One region of the Caloranaerobacter longqiensis genome, then DNA from elsewhere that is predicted to be linked to it. Evidence: a T-box and tRNA genes for the amino acid it is inferred to sense, from the RefSeq annotation. Region 1 holds a T-box; the other holds one or more tRNA genes.
What was found. The T-box of region 1 lies ahead of leuS (leucine--tRNA ligase). A T-box ahead of a tRNA ligase gene usually reads a tRNA of that ligase, here a tRNA-Leu.
Positions count from the first base shown of each region.

Region 2: it encodes a tRNA-Leu, which carries the amino acid that the T-box ahead of leuS (leucine--tRNA ligase) is inferred to sense. The anticodon was not compared.

Region 1 covers NZ_JBFWFX010000004.1:190,375-197,969, forward strand. Annotated here, with positions in the region: gene nadD (nicotinate-nucleotide adenylyltransferase) at 1-281, shown strand, start outside; gene yqeK (bis(5'-nucleosyl)-tetraphosphatase (symmetrical) YqeK) at 340-894, shown strand; gene rsfS (ribosome silencing factor) at 915-1,268, shown strand; T-box leader at 1,299-1,479, shown strand; gene leuS (leucine--tRNA ligase) at 1,653-4,127, shown strand; gene AB4Y15_RS05700 (RidA family protein) at 4,269-4,649, shown strand; gene AB4Y15_RS05705 (D-alanyl-D-alanine carboxypeptidase family protein) at 4,683-5,999, opposite strand; gene AB4Y15_RS05710 (hypothetical protein) at 6,468-7,595, shown strand, end outside.
Region 2 covers NZ_JBFWFX010000002.1:15,879-23,473, forward strand. Annotated here, with positions in the region: gene AB4Y15_RS02195 (ABC transporter ATP-binding protein) at 1-991, shown strand, start outside; gene AB4Y15_RS02200 (ABC transporter ATP-binding protein) at 991-1,956, shown strand; gene AB4Y15_RS02205 (ATP-dependent helicase) at 1,973-4,057, opposite strand; gene AB4Y15_RS02210 (NupC/NupG family nucleoside CNT transporter) at 4,315-5,535, opposite strand; tRNA gene AB4Y15_RS02215 (tRNA-Leu) at 5,877-5,960, shown strand; gene tig (trigger factor) at 6,462-7,595, shown strand, end outside.

The sequences.
Region 1 (7,595 bases):
ATTCTATTTTAGAACTTCACACTTGGAAAAACATTGGTGAATTATTAAAGCTGTGTAATTTTATAGCAGCAACTAGACCAGGATTTGAAATAGCTAAGCTAGAGAGAAAAATACAAGAAATAAACAATGAGTATGGAGCAAATATATATCCTACAATAGTAACAGCTTTGCAGATATCATCTACTGAAATAAGGACTAGAATAAAAGAGGGTAGAACTGTTAAATATCTTTTGCCAGAAATGGTAGAAAAGTATATTTATAAAAATAATTTATATAGGTAAAAAATTACGGGAGGGATGTATTATAATACACGAAATAAAGGAAAAGCTAAAACAATATATTAGTGAAGAAAGATTTATACATTCCATTGGAGTTATGGAAACAGCAGAAAAACTTGCTGAAGTTTATGGGTGTGATAAATATAAAGCACGACTTGCTGGTTTGCTTCATGATTGTGGAAAACTTAAGAATGACAGAGAATTATTGAAAAAGGCATTTGAATTTGGTATAATTCTTGATGATGCCGAAGATGTTAATATTGCTTTACTTCATGGACCTTTAGGTGCAGAAATAGCAAAAAATGAATTTGGAATTAAAGATTTGGAAATATTAAATGCAATAAGGTATCATACTACTGGTAAAGAAAATATGAGTCTATTAGAAAAAATTATCTATATAGCAGATTGTATTGAGCCCAATAGGGATTTTCCATGTGTGAAAGCATTGAGAAAATTAGCTTTTTTAGATTTAGATAAAGCAGTACTAACGTCAATGGGAAATACGATAAAATATGTTGTAGATAATGGATGGATATTAGATATTGAAACTGTGAAGGCGAGAAATTTTTTACTTAAAAAATATAAAGAGAAAGTTAATAAAATACATAGATTATAATAGCTAGGAGGTTTGAGGTAGTGGCAAATATAGATAATAGAATATCAGCAATTTTAGAAGCCGCAGACAACAAAAAAGCTTTTGATATTAAACTTTTAGATATATCAAATATAACAACGATAGCAGATTTCTTTATATTTGCAAGTGGTAATAATGAAAGACAGGTTATAGCGATTGTAGATGAAATTGAAGATAAAATGCATCAATTAGGATATGAGGTGATTAATAAAGAAGGGTATAGAGAAGGTAGATGGGTACTACTTGATTTTGGCGATATAGTAGTGCATGTTTTTCATAAAGAAGACAGAGAATTTTATAATTTAGATAGGCTATGGATAGATGCTAAAGAAATTGATATTGACAATATAATCTAAATTTATCTATAATAAAGTAAATAGAATAAGGATTGAATAAAGAGTAGTAGGTAAATCAGGTTATTTCAGAGAGTCAGTGGTTGGTGCGAACTGACATAACCGTTTACTGAACTTGCTTTATGTGAAAAAGGTTGGTCTCCGTTATAGGACTTATGAGTGGGCTTTATAAGCCAATTAGGGTGGTACCGCGGGATAACTTCTCGTCCCTAAGTGATTAGGGATTAGAAGTTTTTTTATTATATAGATTTTAATTAATAGCTTGTAAGCTGATAGCCGTTAGTTATTAGTCATTTTAGAACAAAAATTTTGAATAGTTTAAGTAATAAATAAAGAACTGATCTGTTTATTATTGTAGGAAATGAAAAATAATGAAGGAGGGGTATGATGGCTTATAATTTTAGTAAAATCGAAAAAAAATGGCAAGAAATATGGGAAAATAATAATGCTTTTGGAGCTAGTGAAAATGAGGCTCAGAAATATTATGTACTAGAAATGTTTCCTTATCCATCTGGGAAAATACATATGGGCCACGTACGTAACTATTCAATAGGTGATGTAGTAGCAAGATTTAAAAGAATGAGGGGATTTAATGTATTACATCCTATGGGATGGGATGCATTTGGTCTACCTGCTGAAAATGCGGCGATAAAACATGGCATACATCCTAATAAGTGGACATTAGAAAATATTGCTGAAATGAAAAGACAATTAAAGAGATTAGGGCTTAGTTACGATTGGAACAGAGAAGTAACTACTTGTTTACCAGATTACTATAAATGGACACAGTGGTTCTTTATACAATTATATAAAAGAGGACTAGCTTATAAGAAAAAATCAGCTGTAAATTGGTGTCCTTCTTGTGAAACTGTATTAGCTAATGAGCAAGTTGTTGACGGAGCTTGTGAAAGATGTGATACACCTGTTGGGAAAAAAGAACTAGAACAATGGTATTTTAAAATTACAGATTATGCAGAAAGATTACTTGAGGATATAAAAGAGCTAGATGGCTGGCCTGAGAAAGTTAAAATAATGCAGAAAAATTGGATTGGTAAGAGTAAAGGTGCTGAAATAGATTTTGAGATTAAAGATTTTGATAAAAAATTAAAAGTTTTCACTACTAGACCAGATACAATCTATGGAGTAACTTATATGGTAATGGCACCAGAACATCCATATGTAAATGAATTAGTAAAGGGTACAGAGTATGAAGAAGAAGTACTTGAATTTAAAAAGAAGATGGAATATATATCAGAAATTGATAGAACTTCAACAACTGCAGAAAAAGAAGGAGTTTTTATAGGAAGATACGCTGTTAATCCTGTAACTAAAGAAGAAATACCTATTTATATTGCTAACTATGTATTGATAGACTATGGAACTGGTGCTATTATGGCTGTACCAGGTCATGATCAAAGAGACTTTGAATTTGCTAAGAAATATAACATACCAATTAGACCTGTAATAAAACCAGTTGATGGAGAGTTTGATGAGAATGATTTAAAAGAAGCATATACTGGCGAAGGTATAATGATAAACTCTGATAGATTCAATGGTTTAGATAATAAAACTGCTAAAACTGAAATAACAAAATATATTGAGGAATTAGGAATTGGAAAAGCTACTGTAAATTACAGGCTTAGAGACTGGCTAATTTCAAGACAGAGATATTGGGGAACTCCAATACCTATAATATATTGTGATGACTGTGGAATAGTACCTGTTAACGAAGAAGATCTTCCAGTAAAGTTACCGACAGACGTAGAATTTACAGGCAAAGGACAGTCTCCTTTAACTACAAGTAAGGAGTTTATGTATACTACTTGCCCGAAGTGTGGTAAAAAGGCAAGAAGAGAAACTGATACTATGGATACTTTTATTGATTCATCATGGTATTTCTTAAGATATACTGATCCAAAGAATGAGAATGAACCGTTCAATAAAGATAAAGCGAATTACTGGATGAAAGTAGATCAATATATAGGTGGAGTAGAACATGCTATATTACACCTTCTATATTCTAGATTCTTTGTTAAAGTATTATATGATATGGGACTTTCACCTGTAAATGAGCCTTTTAAAAATTTACTTACACAGGGTATGGTACTTAAAGATGGGGCAAAAATGTCTAAATCTAAAGGTAATGTAGTAAGTCCAGAAGAAATAATTTCTAATTATGGTGCTGATACTGCAAGATTATTTGTATTATTTGCAGCTCCACCTGAAAGAGATCTAGAATGGAGCGATCAAGGCGTAGAAGGATGTTATAGATTCTTAAACAGAGTATATAGGCTAGTAGAAGAGTTAAAAGAAGTATATAATAATAAGTGTGAAATTGAGATTGATCAATTGAGTAAAGCTGATAAGAATTTAAGATATGTTATACATTCAACAATTCAGAAGGTAACTACTGATATAGAGGATAGATTTAACTTCAATACAGCTATAAGTAGCATAATGGAATTAGTTAATGAGATATATAAATATAAAGATAATGCAGAATCTAGTGATTATAAGAATGCTATTTTAGTAGAAGCGATTGATAATTTAATTCTATTACTAGCACCTTTTGCTCCGCACTTAGCTGAAGAACTTTGGAATTTAGTTGGCAATGAAGGAAGTGTACATCAGCAAAAATGGCCTGAGTATGATGAAAAAGCTATAGTTAAAGATCAAATAACAGTAGTAATTCAAGTGAACGGAAAAGTGAGAGATAAGATTGAAGTAGATGCTAATATTGATAAAGAAAGCTTAGAAAAATTAGCATTAAATAGCGAAAGAGTTAAGAGTTTTATAGAAGGTAAAGAAGTTAAGAAAGTTATAGTTGTGCCTAAAAAATTAGTTAATATAGTTGCAAAATAACAAAATCTTCAATTTGAGCAAATTAAGGAAAATTTTATTGAAATCCATAAATGGAAATTATATTCAAGATTATTTACAGTTTAAAAAGGAATATAATTTCCTATGGATTATAACAAAAAATAATAAAGAGGGGGAGATAAAGTGGATAAAAAAGTAATTTCAACAGATAAGGCACCAAAAGCTATTGGACCATATTCTCAAGGAATAGTGGCAGGTAACATGATTTTTACATCAGGTCAATTAGCTATTAATCCTGAAACAGGTGAGCTTATTAAGGATGATATCAAAAAAGAGACCAGGCAAGCTCTAGAAAATTTAAAAGCTGTACTTAAAGAAGGTGGAGCAACTTTAAATGATGTAGTTAAAGTTACTTTGTATATCAAAGACATGAATCAATTTGGCAAAATAAATGAGGTATATGAGGAGTATTTCTGTGAAAATAAACCAGCAAGATCTTGTATTGAAGTTGCTAGACTACCTAAAGATGGAAATGTTGAAGTTGAAGCAATAGCTATAATCTAATAAAAAAATTAGAAGCTGCGTGTATCGCAGCTTCTAATATTTATAACGGTTACTATAGTTGAAATTAATTTCTTTTTTTAATCTTCTTCTTTTAGCTTTTTTATATCTCTTATAACCGATAAATATTCTCCATATTATAAACATTACAATAAACCAAAACCACCATTTTTTAAACAATGATTTTCCATCTGTTGTTTCGACAACTCTAATAATTCCTTTTTGATTTATTTCCATTGCAGATACAATATTGGCAGTTCCAATTACTTCACCATCTAATTTATATTCTATTCTTCCAATTACTTGATCTTTTGTAATTGGAGCAGTAATTTTATCAGGTAAAACTATATCTTTCACTATATCATTTTCTCTTCCTTTAGGAATTATAGAAAAAACAGATTTACTTATTATACCAGTTACAAAAGGCTTGTCTCCATTTACAACATCAATATTCTTTATAAATTCATTTTTAAATGATAATTGTTTTGTTGTAAAGTTATTAAAACCATAATTCAAAAGTTTATGTGTATCTACATATACATTAGTTCCTATTGCATGAAGAACTACACTGATTAATCTTAAATCTCCTCTTGTAGCTGTTGCAACAAGACATTGTTGTGCTACATGTGTGTATCCTGTCTTGATTCCATCTGCTCCGTCATATTTTATATCTACTGTTTTACCATCTACAACTATCTTATTACCAGAGCCTGTTCCATAAAGTAGTCTGTTAGCTGATTTCAAATATCTTGGTTCATCTTTTTTATTTGTAGGCGGTATTGTATATTTATAATTTTTTACAATATTTCTAAAAGTATCATTTTTCATAGCATATCTAGCTATCATTGCTAAATCATATGCTGTAGTTGTGTGGTTTTTATCTGGAAGTCCATGAGGATTTGTAAAATGAGTGTTTTTAGCACCAATTTCTTTAGCTTTTTTATTCATTAAGTCAGCAAAACTTTGGATAGAACCTGATATGTGTTTTGCAATTGCTGCTGCAGCATCATTAGCAGATTCTATTAACAATGCATATAATAGATCTTTTAAAGTTATTACTTCTCCAGGTTCTAATGCTATGTGGCTTCCACTAATTTCATAAGGTGTTTTATCATCAATAACTACTGTATCATCAAGATTTCCATACTCTAAAGCTAAAATTGCTGTCATAATTTTTGTAGTACTAGCTGGAAACATTGGTTTATGTGCATTCTTTTCATACAATATTTTACCAGTTTTAGCATCAATCAATATAGCAGCTTCTGCTGAAATATCTAATTTATCTGCATAAGATACTGTAAAGGTATTTAGTAGTAAAAAAGTTGTTACAAATAGTGCTATGATTCTTTTCACATATATCACCCCAGTTTATGTATTTTTAAAATTGTGTTTCAATCAACTATATTATAGTATAGCAGAAATTATTTTATTTTTTAAGGCATACGCTGTTTTAAAATATATAATTTTACTTTTTAGGACTTTAGCAGCAGAGTTTTACTATAATCCATAGGAAATTATAATAAAATCCCATATTTTAAAGATTTAATGTTGATTTTATTGAAACTTTGTCTGGCATGTTTACATGCCAGAGTCGTTATAAACTACTTTAAATTGTGGATAAATTCAAATATAATTTCCGTTTATGGATATGGACAAAATCTTCTTTAACTTATTTAAATCGAAGATTTTGTTTGGTAAAAATAGAATAATATAAGAAATAAAAAAGGATTTTTTTAGAATAAATAGAATAAGATTATTATTAATTTAGTTTTTTAACAGTTAAATATAAGACATATATGATAGGAAATGGGGGATGACGTTGTGAAAAAATTTCTTGTTTATCTATTAACTACAATTTTTATTTTGTCAGCATTAACAGGATGTGGGAATACCACTAGTACAGATTCTGAAAAAATTGATAAAAGCATGACTGGAATGAGAGATTATTTTTATAAGCTATTGTACGGAGATAAAGTTGTAGTAGTTTATGGAACAATGGGCAGTAAACAAGATACTGCTGTTTTGTATAATTTAGCTAAGTCATATGGGCTGGGATTTCAAAAAGAAATTAGAGACAGATTTATTGTTAAAAGTGATGTTGAGGTTAATGAAGATGACATAAAAAATAGACATATCATTATATTAGGGAATCCTGAAACAAATCAACTCTTTGCAAAAATAAATGAAAAGCTTCCTATGAAAGTGATAGGTGGAAGTCTTGTAGTTGGTGATAAAGTTTTTAAAGATGAGTCTGTTATTTTTAAGTATCTTATACCCAACCCTTTAAATAAGAAAAAATATTTGTTTGTTAATGGAGTATTGAATAGTAAATTTTTTCCTTTTATTACATATGTATCAATGCGTTTAAGTGATGAAGAATATGTTATTAAAGTAAATAAGAATGAAAGATATTCTGGGGTGTTTGAAAAAACTGATACACAGTGGCTTATAAATAAGATTGGTGAAAATTCTTGGAAGGATGATTTTAAAACTAAAGAAAGTGAACATTTTATTTTCCATTATAGTCCGTTAGACGATAATGTAGAAAAAAATATTAATAAAATAATTGAAGAGAGAGAAAAGGCTTATGAAGAAATATCTAAAAAACTCAATATTAGTTATGATGAGAAGATAGATTACTATCTTTTCATGAGTGATAAAATAAGACAAAGTTATAGACAGTGGGATAATGATTTTTGGTTAGGAAACGTATATGAAGTTTATAATGAAGAAAAAAAAGATAACGTTTATAAATATTATGTTTATGAAGTATTGATAAATCAAATAGGATTGCCATTAAGTAAATTCACACAATTAGGACTATATGGTGCTTTAGGTATAGATTCAAAGTATAGTGGCATAAGTATTAAAGATATTATAAACTCTGATGATTATATACCATTAGAATATTTAGCTACAAATTCAATAGATCGTAACTTTAAAAAAGAG
Region 2 (7,595 bases), on a different contig from region 1:
GGGAAATAAAGAACTGTTGAACATAAAGAATTTAGTTATACATTATATAACTGATGATGGAACAGTTAAAGCTGTTAACGGTATAGATATAAAGCTTAATAAAGGTGAAACATTAGGATTAGTTGGTGAAACAGGAGCAGGTAAAACTACTACTGCTTTAGGTATAATGAGATTAGTTCCAAATCCTCCAGGGAAAATAATAGATGGAGTAATAGAGTTTGAAGGACGTGATTTACTAAAGATTTCAGAAGAAGAGATGAGAAGCATCAGAGGTAACAAAATATCAATGATATTCCAAGACCCAATGACATCATTAAATCCAGTAATGACAGTTGGAGAGCAGATAGCTGAGGTTATTGAAATACATCAAAATGTTTCAAAACAAGAAGCGATGGAAAAAGCGGGAGAAATGCTTGAACTAGTTGGAATACCAAAAGCTAGACTTAATGATTATCCACATCAATTCTCAGGGGGTATGAAACAGAGGGTTATTATAGCTATAGCATTAGCATGTAATCCACAATTACTAATAGCAGATGAGCCTACAACAGCTCTTGATGTTACTATTCAAGCTCAAGTATTAGATTTAATGAACAACTTGAAAAATGAATTTAATACAGCAATGATTCTTATAACACATGACCTTGGAGTTGTTGCAGAAGTTTGTGATAAAGTAGCTATTATGTATGCAGGGGAAATAGTTGAAACAGCTTCATTAGAGCAATTATTTGAAAATCCAAAACATCCTTATACAGTTGGATTATTCGGTTCAATTCCAAAATTAGATGAAGAAGTAGATAGATTGAAACCAATAAAAGGGCTAATGCCAGACCCAACAAATCTTCCATCAGGATGTAAATTCCACCCAAGATGTCCTTATGCAAAGGATATTTGTGCAAAAAAGGAACCAAAGGTTACAGAAATTGAAAATGGACATAAGGTTAAATGTCTGATATACGAGGGATTAGTAGATGTTAAGGAGGTGAAATAATGGCAGATAGAATTTTAGAGGTTAAGAATCTTAAAAAATATTTCAAGACTCCTAAAGGATTATTACACGCTGTAGATGGCGTTAATTTCTATATAGAAAGAGGAAAGACTCTTGGAGTAGTTGGAGAATCTGGTTGTGGTAAGTCTACAACGGGTAGATTAGTTTTAAGACTATTAGAAGCTACAGACGGAGAGATATTATTTGAAGGCCAAAATATAAGAAATTTCAATAAAAAACAGCTTAGAAAATTAAGAGAAGAGATGCAGATTATCTTCCAAGACCCGTTTGCATCATTAAATCCAAGGATGACAGTAAGTGAAATAATAGCAGAACCACTTATAATACACAAAATTACTAAAAACAGAGCTGAGCTAGATAAAAGAGTTTCAAAGCTGATGGAAACTGTTGGTCTTGCAGAAAGACTAGTTAATGCATATCCACACGAATTAGATGGTGGTAGAAGACAAAGAATCGGTATAGCAAGAGCATTAGCATTAAATCCTAAATTCATAGTTTGTGATGAGCCAGTTTCAGCATTAGACGTTTCAATACAAGCACAGGTTTTAAATCTAATGCAAGATTTACAAGATGAACTTGGACTTACTTATATGTTCATAACTCATGACTTATCAGTAGTTAAACATTTCTCTGATGATATTGCAGTTATGTATTTAGGTAAGCTAGTTGAAAAGGCAGAATGTAAGGAATTATTTGATAGACCATATCACCCATATACTAAGGCTTTATTATCTGCTATACCAGTACCAAGCATTAAGAAGAAAAGAGAAAGAATTATTCTTAAAGGAGAAGTATCTTCACCAATCAATCCTCCACCAGGATGTAGATTTGCAAAGAGATGTCCTTATGCTAAAGACAAGTGTTTCAATGAAGAGCCTAAATTAGTAGATATAGGCAATGAACACTTTGTTGCATGCCATTATGTAAAAGAAATAAATAATATATAAAGCGGCATTTGCCGCTTTATGTTTTAAGTAAGTTCTTTTCTACACAAATTTTTGTAGATAACTGTTTTGTTCCTATCTTTTCAAAATCTATTATAATATTTTTGTCATCTATAAATTTTATAATTCCTCTACCGAATTTTTCATGTTCTACAGTACTGCCAACTTTATAATCATGTCTTAATGGTTTTCCTATAGCTTCTATCTCCTGAACAAATCTCGAAGGGATTACTCTTTCTCCATTTTTGAAGTTTATAGTTATCAAATTAAGGTTTCTTTTGGCTCTAGTGATTCCTACATAAAATATTCTGCGTTCTTCTTCAAAAGGTTCAATAATATTCGATTCTAATGCTTCAATACTGCTGGACGAAGGGAATTCTCCATCTATTAGATCTATAATATATACATTTTCAAACTCTAATCCTTTTGCTGAATGTATCGTTGAAAGGGTTACTGCATTATTTTTATTAAATCTTGTATTCTCTAACATTTTAGCTAGGCTATCTAACCTTGCTAAAAATTCGTTAATAGAATTAGTTTCTTTTGCAATTATCTTTAATATTGATATTATGGTATTTGAGTATTCGAATGAATTGCCGTATTTTCTCGAATTATCTATAAGAAATCCTCTATATTCAAGTTCGTTTTCTATAAAAGATATTGCATCATATGCCTTTAGTTTCGATAAATATTTGAAGTCAGATTTTAATCTAATATAATTCCTTTTTTGAAAGTTTTTTAATTCTGGTAGATTTATTAGACTTTCAAAAATGTTTTCTTTTGGTTTTGTTGATTTTATATATTCGACGCTCTTTTTAGTAATATAACCGTTCATTTTATAGTATATTCTCTGAAAAGAGTCTATATCAGTATTGTCTAAAGAGAGTTTCAAGAAAGAAATTATGTCCTGACAGACCCAGTGTTTAAATATATATAATTTTTTCGTATCTTTTATATAGAACGGAATATTATTTCTTTCGAGTTTATCTATTAATCCTACTGAAGATATGTTGTTCCTAAAAAGTACGGCAGTATTAGATAAATCTTTGATTTTCTTTAATTGATTGATAATATATTCTATTTGTTCAAATTCGTCATTTAATTTAATAATTTTTATCGGTTCGTTTTCTTCATTTTTTGTATATAAGTTTTTCTTAAATCTAATTTTATTCAATTGTATAAACTTATTGCTGATATCTACGATAGTTTTAGTTGAACGAAAGTTTTCTTCCATAAAGAATATTTTTGCATCAGGATAATCTATATCTTTAAAATTTAATAGTTCATGGGGTGTAGCTCCTCTAAATCCGTAAATAGATTGATCATCATCAGCCACTACAAATAAATTATTTTTGGGATATGCAAGCAGTTTGATTAATATATTTTGGACTTTTGATGTATCTTGTCCTTCGTCTACTTGTATATAAGGATATCTTTTTCTGCATTGTGCTAAAATATCAGGGTTGTTTTCTAATATATTTAGAGAAAGGGTAAGCATATCGTCAAAATCGATAAGTCCTGCTCTTTTTTTATAGTTTTCATATTCTATAAATATATTGTATAGATTTTTTATACCAAAATTATTGAAATAGTTAATGTCTTCTGGTTTAATCATCATATTTTTTATATAGCTTATAGTGTTTATCAAGTCTTCTAATTTTTCTTCATTAATCTGTATTTTATTGAATTTATAGTAGATTTCTTTCAATAATAAATTTTTATTTATTTTAGAATCATTACCTTCTAAAAGTTCATATTTTATCCCTTTTATTTTTGAAAAGTACCTTATGACTGAATAAGAGAAACTGTGTATAGTAGAAAAATTAGGCTTTATATTTAATATATTGCCAAAAGTCGATATAAATCTGTTTTTCATATCTGAAGCAGAGGCTTTACTGAATGTAATTGTTAGAATATTGTTTGGGTTAATTCTGTGATTTAATATTAAATTTAAAGTTCTGCATATAAGAACTGTGGTTTTACCTGCGCCTGGAACAGCTAGAACGATTGCTGGTCCTTCTTTATGTAAAACAGCTTCCCTTTGCTGTTTAGTAAGACATATTCCAAACTTTTTATTAAGAAGCTGAAAAAATCTATTTTGCAACAGAAGTTCCTCCTTAAATAAGATTACATTTCATATTTTAACATAACAAAGCCCTGGATAACCAGGGCACAGACTGTTGACAAATTTATTCTTTTAAATATTTTATGAAAATGAAAGCGAATGCTTGAAAGAATTTAGTTAAAAAACTAGGTGAAAATTTTTGAGAAAATCCGTAGGTTTGACAGGATGTCAAACCATAAAATATTTTATTTTGTCAATAAAATTAGCCCTGGATAACCAGGGCTTTACATACTATATTAGATTAATATACCTGCAATTGTAGCTGTCATGAATGCAGCAAGTGAACCACCTATTAAAGCTTTAATACCCAATTTAGCTATATCAGAACGTCTTTCAGGTGCTAATCCACCGATACCACCGATTTGAATACCGATTGAACTGAAGTTAGCAAAACCGCAAAGAGCATAAGTTAATATGATAATTGTTCTTTCGCTTAATGCTCCTTCTTTAATTAATGTTGATAGGTTTGCATAAGCGAAGAATTCATTTATAACGATTTTCTGACCTAATAGATTACCTGCTTGAATTATATCGCTCATAGGTACACCCATGATGAATGCTAATGGAGCAAATAATCTACCTAATATCCATTCTAAGCTTAAGAAATCAAGACCTATTATACCACCGAACCAACTTAATAATGAGTTTAATAGAGCAACTAGTGCTATAAAAGCAAGTAGCATAGCTCCAACGTTTAAAGCTAATGATAAACCTTCACTAGCACCTCTTGCAGCAGCATCTATAACATTTGCATCTAATTCTTCTAATTCAAGATTAACTTTTCCTTTAGTTACTGGCGTTTCTGTTTCTGGAATCATTATTTTAGCGATAACAAGGCTGGCTGGTGCAGACATTATACTAGCAGCTATTAAGTGTCCTGCATCAACACCCATTGAAACGTATCCAGCCATAACTCCACCTGCAACAGTAGCCATACCACCTGTCATAACTGTTAATAACTCTGATTTAGTCATTGATTTGATATATGGTTTAATTACAAGAGGAGCTTCTGTTTGCCCAACGAATATATTTGCTGCTGCTGATAAAGATTCAGCTCCACTTGTACCCATTAGCTTAAGCATTACTTTAGCTAAGAATGATACTACAACTTGCATTACACCTAAGTGATATAAAATAGTCATAAGTGATGAGAAGAATATTATTGTAGGTAATATTTGTAAAGCGAATATAAAACCAAAGCTTTCTACATTTAGTAAATTACCAAATAGGAAAGCAGTACCTTCTTTTGTAAAATCGAGTAGTTTTGTTACTAAATCACTTAAAAATGTAAAAGCCATTTGACCAGGTGTCCACTTTAGAACTAAAAGAGCAAAGACAACCTGCATAGATGTACCAATTGCTACAAGTCTCCAATTGATCTCTTTTTTATTTTCAGATAATAAGTAGGCAATAAAAATCATAACGAAAATACCTAAGAAACTTATTAATTTTTCCATTTGTATCTCCTTTCTAATTTTTTATCTTTTGATTTTCCAGAAAACAAGAAACGCTTTCCTATTATAGCATAATCCTATTTCCTATTATAGCATAATCCTATTAAGTTTGCAAAGAAAAAATTTTTAATAAAACCGAGAATTAAAATAATGCCAAACATATTATAGCAAACGTTTCAACTGTAGAAAACAAGTAATTTATGGAAATGGGTACTAAGTGTTAGATGCTAGAAAAAATAATAAAAGAATGTTAATTATAGGATATGTAAAAAACAAAAAAACTATTGACAATAAATATAATAATATGTATAATTATTTCTGTCAGTAAAGGATTGACAAATTGCGCGGGTGTGGCGGAATTGGCAGACGCGCTAGACTTAGGATCTAGTGCCCTCGGCGTGGGGGTTCGAGTCCCTCCACCCGCACCACTGACATAAAGTAAAAAGCCAATGGGTAAACCATTGGTTTTTTTCGTATTTTCAAAAAGTATTTTATACAGAATAAGACAATAATAGACATTGAAAAAATTTTTATGATATAATATAGTGGTTCAAGATAGTGGTTTAAGACTGCAATCAAACGATTTTATTATTTTTTGTACAGTAAATAGAACAAAATCTTCGATTTAAGCAAATATTGTAAGGAAGATTTTGCCTATATCCATTACTGAAATACTGAAATTATATTCAAAATTATCTATAATATAATAAGGAATATAATTTTCTATGGATTAGAACAAAATCTTCGATTTAAATAAATTAAGGAAGATTTTGTTGAAATCCATAAATGGAAATTATATTTAAAATTATCCACAGTTTAACAAGGAATATAATTTCCTTATGGATTATAAAAATGGCATCAAAAGGCGATAATTACTAATTGAAGACAGAAAATAAAAATTACATAAAAAGGAACGAGGAGGAACGAGAATGAATTCAGAAATCATTAAAAAAGAAAATTATAATGTAACTTTGAAAATTGAAATTGATGAAAAGAAATTTCAAGAGGGAGTTCAAAAAGCGTATTTAAAGAACAGACATAAGTTCAATATACCAGGATTCAGAAAAGGTAAAGCTCCAAGAAAAATTATAGAGGCAAGATATGGAGAAGGAATATTTTATGAAGATGCTATAAACATTGTTTTCCCTGAAGCATATAATGAAGCGATAAAAAAACACAACTTAAAGCCAGTAGACAGACCAGTAATTGATATAGAGCAAATCGAAAGCGGTAAGCCGGTAGTATTTACAGCAGAAGTAGTAGTTAAGCCAGAAGTTAAGTTAGGTGATTATAAAGGTATAGAAATTGAAAAGGTAGAGTATAATGTTACAGAAAAAGATGTTGAAAATGAATTGAAATCAATGCAAGAAAAAAATGCTAGATTAGTAGAAGTAACAGATAGACCAGCAAAAGAAGGAGATATATTAACAATTGATTATGAAGGATATGTAGATGGAGAGAAATTTGAAGGAGGTACTGCATATAATCAGGTATTAGAGATTGGCTCAGGTAGATTTATACCTGGTTTTGAAGAACAATTGGTTGGTAAGAATAAAGATGAAGAATTCGAAATAAATGTGAAGTTTCCAGAAGAATATCATGTAGAAAACCTTGCTGGTAAAGACGCTACATTCAAGATAAAAATACATGAAATTAAAGAAAAAGATTTACCTGAATTAGATGATGAATTTGCAAAAGATGTTAGTGAATTTGATACTTTAGATGAATTAAAGGAAGATATTAAGAAAAGATTAGAAAAACAAGCTAAAGACAGAGAAAAATCTGAAAAAGAAAATAGAGTAATAGAAAAAGTTGTAGAAGCAGCAGAAGTTGATATACCAGAAGTAATGATTGAAAATGAAGTAGATTATCAAATAAGAAATTTTGAGTTTACTTTAAGATATCAAGGATTAGATTTAAATAAATACTTAGAATTAACAAATACTAAGATAGAAGATTTAAAAGAAAAATTCAGACCAGAAGCTGAAAAGGCAGTAAAAGCAGAATTAGTTTTAGAAGCAATAGCTGAGAAAGAAAATATAAAGGAGACAGAAGAAGATTTA